Regions from separate parts of the Blastococcus goldschmidtiae genome, predicted to be linked through region 2. Evidence: riboswitches for the same ligand, from Rfam matches in the RefSeq annotation. Region 2 holds a riboswitch; the other holds the start of a gene.

Region 1 (3,396 bases), on a different contig from region 2:
CGTCTCCGGCGCGGCGTGGGTCTACATCTGGTTCTTCCGCGCCATCCCACGCATCGTGCTGCTGTTCTTCTCGGCCAGTCTCGGGGCGCTGTACTCGACCTACGAGCTGGGCTTCCCCTTCGACCAGCAGCTGATGGGCTTCTTCGGCTGGCAGGGCGACTGGCGCTTCCTGAGCCTGGACGGCAACGACATCTTCCGCGGGTTCGTCGCCGGCCTGCTGGGGCTGGCGCTGTCCGAGGCCGCCTACGCGGCCGAGATCGTGCGGGCCGGCATCCAGTCGGTCGACCCCGGGCAGACCGAGGCGGCCGCCGCACTGGGGATGAGCCGCGCGAAGACGATGCGCCGGATCGTGCTGCCCCAGGCGATGCGGGTGATCATCCCGCCGATGGGCAACGAGACGATCGCGATGCTCAAGGACACCTCCCTGCTCATCGCGGTGCCGGTGTCCAACGAGCTCAACTTCCAGCTGCGCGCCATCGGCAGCCGTACCTTCCAGGTCATCCCGATGGCCGTCGCCTCGATCCTCTGGTACCTGGCCCTGGCCAGCCTGCTCATGATCGGGCAGCACTTCCTGGAGAAGCGGTTCAGCCGCGGCTTCGGCAACCGCGAGACGCGGCAGCAGCGGGCGGCCCGCGAGGCCGCCCAGGCCGGCAGCGTCCGATGAGCAGCGTGCCGACCCCACCGATGGTGAAGGCCGAGGACGTGCACAAGTCCTTCGGCCACGTGGAGGTGCTCAAGGGGATCGACCTGGAGGTCGCCCCGCGCGAGGTCATGTGCATCGTCGGCCCGTCGGGGTCGGGCAAGTCCACGTTCCTGCGCTGCATCAACCACCTGGAGCGGATCGACGCCGGACGGCTGTCGGTGAACGGCCACCTGGTGGGCTACCGCGAGAAGGGCGGCCGGCTGCACGAGCTGCGCGACGCCGAGGTGGCCGCCCAGCGCCGCGAGATCGGCATGGTCTTCCAGCGCTTCAACCTGTTCCCGCACATGACCGCGCTGGAGAACGTCGTCGAGGCGCCGATCCAGGTGAAGGGCGTGAAGCGGGCGGAGGCCCGCGAGCGCGGCGCCGCCCTGCTGGAACGGGTCGGGCTGGGCGACCGGGTCCACAACTACCCGAACCAGCTCTCCGGCGGCCAGCAGCAGCGGGTCGCGATCGCCCGCGCCCTGGCGATGGAGCCGCAGCTCATGCTGTTCGACGAGCCCACCTCGGCCCTGGACCCGGAGCTGGTCGGCGAGGTGCTCGACGTCATGCGGGGCCTGGCCGCGGACGGGATGACCATGGTGGTGGTCACCCACGAGATGGGCTTCGCCCGCGAGGTGGGCGACAGCCTGGTGTTCATGGACGACGGCGCCGTCGTCGAGGCCGGCGACCCGCGGCGGGTGCTCACCGACCCGCAGCACGAACGCACCCGCTCCTTCCTCTCCAAGGTGCTCTGAACAAGGACCCCGTCCTCCTCACCCCTCGCAAGCTCGGGGCGAGCCTCGGGACGGGGCCGTTGGGGCCCGTGTTTCACGTGAGACATCCGGCGTGCATAAGATCGCGATGGCTCACGAGAGGCAGTGCGAAGCACCTGGCTGACTGCCCGGCAACCTCCTACTCCGTCTGAGGTGCTCCAGGGGAAGAGCCGGCCGTCGCGGCGCCCGCCGCGGGGGCAAGGACGGGGCTCCCGTGCGCCGCGGGATCTCCTGAGCGAGAGGAGACGGCGCATGAGCGACCCGCAGAACTGGAGCTTCGAGACCCGGCAGATCCACGCCGGCACCAGCCCCGACCCGACGACCGGGGCCCGCGCCCTGCCGATCTACCAGACGACCAGCTACCAGTTCCGCGACAGCCAGCACGCCGCGGACCTGTTCGCGCTGGCCGAGATGGGCAACATCTACACGCGGATCATGAACCCGACGCAGGACGCGCTCGAGCAGCGCGTCGCCTCGCTGGAGGGCGGCGTCGCGGCACTGGCGGTCGCCTCCGGGCAGGCCGCCGAGACGCTGGCCATCCTCAACCTCGCCGAGGCCGGCGACCACGTCGTCGCGTCGGCATCCCTCTACGGCGGCACGTACAACCTGCTGCACCACTCGCTGCCCAAGATGGGCATCACGGTCTCCTTCGTCGAGGACCCCGACGACCCGGAGAACTGGCAGTCGCTGGTGCAGGAGAACACCCGGGCCTTCTACGCCGAGACCATCGGCAACCCGAAGGGCGACGTCCTGGACATCGAGACCGTCGCCGGCGTCGCGCACCGCAACGGCGTCCCGCTCATCGTCGACAACACCGTCGCCACGCCCTACCTGATCCGCCCCTTCGAGTTCGGTGCCGACGTCGTCGTGCACTCGGCGACCAAGTACCTCGGCGGGCACGGCACCGCGATCGCCGGCGTGATCGTCGACGGCGGCTCGTTCGACTGGCGCGGGGGCAAGCACCCCATGTTCACCACTCCCGATCCGACGTACCACGGCGTGGTCTACGCCGATCTCGGTGCGCCGGCCTTCGCGCTCAAGGCCCGGGTGCAGCTGCTGCGCGACCTCGGCCCGGCCGTCTCGCCCTTCAACGCCTTCCTGGTCGTGCAGGGCATCGAGACCCTGTCGCTGCGGATGGACCGGCACGTGGCCAACGCCCAGCGGGTGGCCGAGTTCCTCGAGGCCCACGACGCCGTCGACCGGGTCAACTACGCCGGCCTGCCCACCAACCAGTGGCACGCGGCGCAGCAGAAGTACTGCCCGAAGGGCGCCGGCGCCGTCCTCACCTTCGAGCTGCACGGCGGCAAGGAGGCCGGCCAGAAGTTCGTCGAGGCGCTCGAGCTGCACAGCCACGTGGCCAACATCGGTGACGTGCGCTCGCTGGTGATCCACCCGGCGTCGACCACGCACTCGCAGCTGACCCCCGAGGAGCAGCTGACCACCGGTGTCACCCCCGGGCTGGTGCGCCTGGCCGTCGGCCTGGAGGGGATCGAGGACATCCTCGCCGACCTCGAGGCCGGGTTCCGGGCCGCGAAGTCCGCCTGAGCCGGAACGCAGGCGGCATGGGCGGGTGGGTGGAGGGGGATCCGGTCGGTGACCGGCTCTTCCTCGACCTGCCCGCCGTCCCGCTCGAGCGGGGTGGGGAGCTCGCCGACGTGCGGGCCGCCTACGAGACGTGGGGCACGCTCGCCGCCGACGGCGGCAACGCCGTCCTCGTCGAGCACGCGCTGACCGGCGACAGCCACGTCGTCGGCCCCGCCGGGCCCGGTCACCCGACGGCGGGCTGGGGGGAGAGGCTGGTCGGTCCGGGCCGCCCGCTGGACACCGACCGGTGGTTCGTCGTCTGCGCCAACGTGCTGGGCGGCTGCCAGGGGACGACCGGGCCCGGCACCCTCGGCCCGGACGGCGCCCGCTGGGGTTCCCGCTTCCCCGAGGTGACGG
Region 2 (3,396 bases):
CCGATGAGGCCTGCGGCGCGGGCCGACTTCAGCGACGGCTCCACCTGGTGCGTCGGGCCGACGACCGGCATCAGCGGGTCCAGCGTCTTGAGCCCCTCACCGGTGTTGAGGACGACGGTCTCCTTGGCCGGGTCCAGCCGCCCGTTCCCCACCAGCTGGCGGAGGACGGCGACGGTCACGCCACCCGCGGTCTCGGCGAACACGCCGGTGGTCCGGGCGAGGTCACGGATGCCCTGCACGATCTCGTCGTCCCCGACCCGGCCGACCGCGCCACCGGTGCGGCGGATCGCGTCGAGCGCGTACGGGCCGTCGGCCGGGTTGCCGATGTTCAGCGACTTCGCGATGCCGGTGGGCTTCACCGGCTTGACGACGTCCCAGCCGTTGTCGAAGGCGGTGGCGATCGGGTCGCAGCCGGCCGACTGCGCTCCGAAGATCGCCCACTCGGTGGCCTCGACGATGCCCGCGGCGGTGAGCTCGCGGAACGCCTTGTCCACCTTGGTCAGCAGCGAGCCCGACGCCATGGGGATGACGACCTGGGCCGGGATGCGCCAGCCGAGCTGCTCGGCGAGCTCGTAGCCCATCGTCTTGGAGCCCTCGGCGTAGTAGGGCCGCACGTTCTGGTTGACGAAGGCGGTGTCCTCGAACTCGTCGGTCTCGGCGAGCTCGCTGGTCAGCCGGTTGACGTCGTCGTAGGAGCCGTCGACGGCGACCAGCGTCTGCCCGTAGACCGCCGACTGGACGATCTTCCCGGGCTCCAGGTCGGAGGGGACGAAGACGAACGACGGCAGCCCCATGCGGGCGGCGTGCGCGGCGACGGAGTTGGCCAGGTTGCCCGTGGAGGCGGCCGCGATCTTCGTGTACCCCAGCCCCTTGGCCGCCGTGGCGGCGAGGCTGACCACGCGGTCCTTGAACGAGTGCGTCGGGTTGGCGGAGTCGTCCTTGACCCACAGGCCCCCGGTCATGCCCAGTTCCTGGGCGAGGCGGTCGGCGCGGACCAGGGGCGTCATGCCCGGGTCGAGCGAGACGCGGGAGGCCGGGTCCTGGCCCACGGGCAGCAGGGCTACGTAGCGCCAGATGTTCTGCGGGCCGGCCTCGATCTGCTCGCGGGTGACCGCGCGCATGAGCTCGGGGTCGTAGTCGACCTCGAGCGGGCCGAAGCACTCGGCGCAGGCGTGCTCGGCGACGAGGCCGAAGGTTGCACCGCAGTTGCGGCAGATCAGCCCGCGGGCGGGACACGGCGGCACGGGGCCACCGGCGCTGGAGTCGGCCTGGGCGGAACCGGGAGCGGTCAGAGTCATGCGACGACTACCTCCTCATCTTCCCCGCGTCGGGCCGTCGAGCCGTGCGGGACGGAATTGGCACCTCCCCGCAGACGCTGGCCGCACCGGGGTGCGGGGTCGCATGAGCGGCGGTTGCCGGGGCTTCATCGGGCCGTGTCCCTCTGCCCCTCTGGATGAGTGAACGCCGGCAACTCTACCCACCCTCCGCTGCCGGTGCGGCGGCGGACAGGATGGGGGGCGTGGCAGCGCGGATCGTCTACACCGACCTCGACGGCACGATGGTGGGACCGCGTGGGTCCTTCTGGCACACCGCCGCACGGGATCTGACGGCCGACCCGGCGACGGCGCTGCTCGAGCTGCACCGGGCCGGGGTGCCGTTGGTGCTGGTCAGCGGGCGGACGTTCGAGCAGGTCGTGGAGGCCGCGCGGATCTTCGCCGCCGACGGCGCGATCGCCGAGCTCGGCGCGGTGCTCGCCTGGGACGGCGGCAGGGGGACGCACCGGTTCACCGGTGAGCTGCCCGCCGAGCACGCCGGCCGGACGCCGATGGAGGTCATGGCCTCGCTCGGCGTCGTCGAGCAGCTCGTCGCCGCCCATCCGGGCCGGCTGGAGTGGCACGCGCCCTGGCACACCACGCACGACACCGACGCGCTGCTGCGCGGGCGGGTGGACCCCGTCGCCGTCGATGCGTGGCTGGCCGAGCAGGGCGTGGGCTGGTTGACCCTCAAGGACAACGGCGCCATCCCGGCCACCTCCCGGATGACGCTGGACCCCGACCCGGCGCCGCCGCGGGTCTACCACCTGATGCCGCGCGGGATCTCCAAGGGCGCGGCGATCGCCTGGGACCTGGAGCGCCGCGGGATCGACCCCGCCGATGCGGTGGCGATCGGCGACAGCGTGAGCGACCTGGACATGGCGCCCGCGGTCGGCCGGTTGTGGATCACCGCGAACGGGGCCGGCGTCGACGGGATGGCCGACCGGATCGCCGCCGTCCCCAACGCCACCGTCACGGACGCCGCGATGGGCGAGGGCTGGGCCCAGGCCGTGCGTGCCGTCCTCCCGGTGCATTGACCGCAGCCGTTCAGCCGGGAGGTGTCCCCGGGATCAGCAGCACGGCTTCGTCGGGCTCCAGGGATCCGGTCCAGGGGACGCCCTCGGGACGGCCCGCCGACGAGAGCTGCACGTCCGCGGGCTCGCCCAGTGGGAAGGGGACCGGCAGGCCGGTGAAATTCACCGCGACGACCCGTCGGTCTCCTGGGGCGTGCCGCTCGTAGGCGAGGACGCCCTCCGGAGCCGGCAGCGTCCTCCAGGCACCGAGCGCGAGGGCCGGCGAGCCACGGCGGACCGCCAGCAGCCGCCGGTAGAGGTGCAGGATCGAGGCCGGGTCCTCGCGCTGGACGGCGGCACTGGACGCTGCGGCCTCCGGGGGGAAGGGCAGCCAGGGTTGCGGCGGCCAGCCGTGCCCGTCCTCCGCCGTCCAGGGGATGGGTGCCCGGCAGCCGTCGCGGCCGCCCGGATCGACCTGCCGGTCCGGTGGGACGACGGCGTCCTGGAGCCCCAGCTCCTCGCCCGCGTACAGGAAGGGCGTGCCCGGGAGGGTCAGCAGCAGCACCGCGGCGGCGCGCGCCCGGGCCGCGGACCCGCCGTAGCGGGTGCGGTGGCGGGGGTTGTCGTGGTTGGACAGGACCCAGGTCGGCCAGGCCTCGCTGGGCTGCAGCGCCGCCAGCGTCTCCTCGACCACCGAGCGCCAGAAGGACGCGTCCCAGGGCCCGGACAGGGGGACGAAGTTGAAGGCGAGGTGGAGCTCGTCGCCCGCGCCGTAGTAGGGGGCGATCAGGGACGGTGAACGCAGGTTGACCTCGCCGACCATGGCCGGCTCCCCGGGGAACTCGTCGAGCACCGCCCGGATGCCGCGCAGCAGTTCATGCGTGGTGGGCAGGTCGTGGGTGTGCACGATGTTGGCGCCGACCAGCTCCGGCGGGTGGTCGGGGAGGTCGGGGTCCTTGCCGATCAGGTGGACGACGTCCGCGCGGAAGCCGTCCACCCCGCGACGCAGCCAGAACCGGAGGACCTCGTGCATCGCCTCCTGCACCGCCGGCTCGGCCCAGTTGAGATCC

Evidence for each region. Region 2 has a riboswitch for S-adenosylmethionine ahead of thrC (threonine synthase). Riboswitches for the same ligand answer to the same signal wherever they lie in the genome.
Region 1: linked by a shared signal. The riboswitch ahead of RM425_RS01615 (bifunctional o-acetylhomoserine/o-acetylserine sulfhydrylase) and the one ahead of thrC (threonine synthase) in region 2 are both predicted to bind S-adenosylmethionine.

Annotation. Positions count from the first base shown of each region.
Region 1 is NZ_JAVREI010000001.1:332,151-335,546, reverse strand. Features, by position in the region: gene RM425_RS01625 (amino acid ABC transporter permease) at 1-664, shown strand, start outside; gene RM425_RS01620 (amino acid ABC transporter ATP-binding protein) at 661-1,437, shown strand; SAM riboswitch class IV at 1,547-1,665, shown strand; gene RM425_RS01615 (bifunctional o-acetylhomoserine/o-acetylserine sulfhydrylase) at 1,708-3,000, shown strand; gene metX (homoserine O-acetyltransferase MetX) at 3,018-3,396, shown strand, end outside.
Region 2 is NZ_JAVREI010000003.1:207,740-211,135, forward strand. Features, by position in the region: gene thrC (threonine synthase) at 1-1,298, opposite strand, end outside; SAM riboswitch class I at 1,311-1,460, opposite strand; gene RM425_RS07915 (HAD family hydrolase) at 1,520-2,350, shown strand; gene RM425_RS07920 (alpha-amylase family glycosyl hydrolase) at 2,361-3,396, opposite strand, start outside.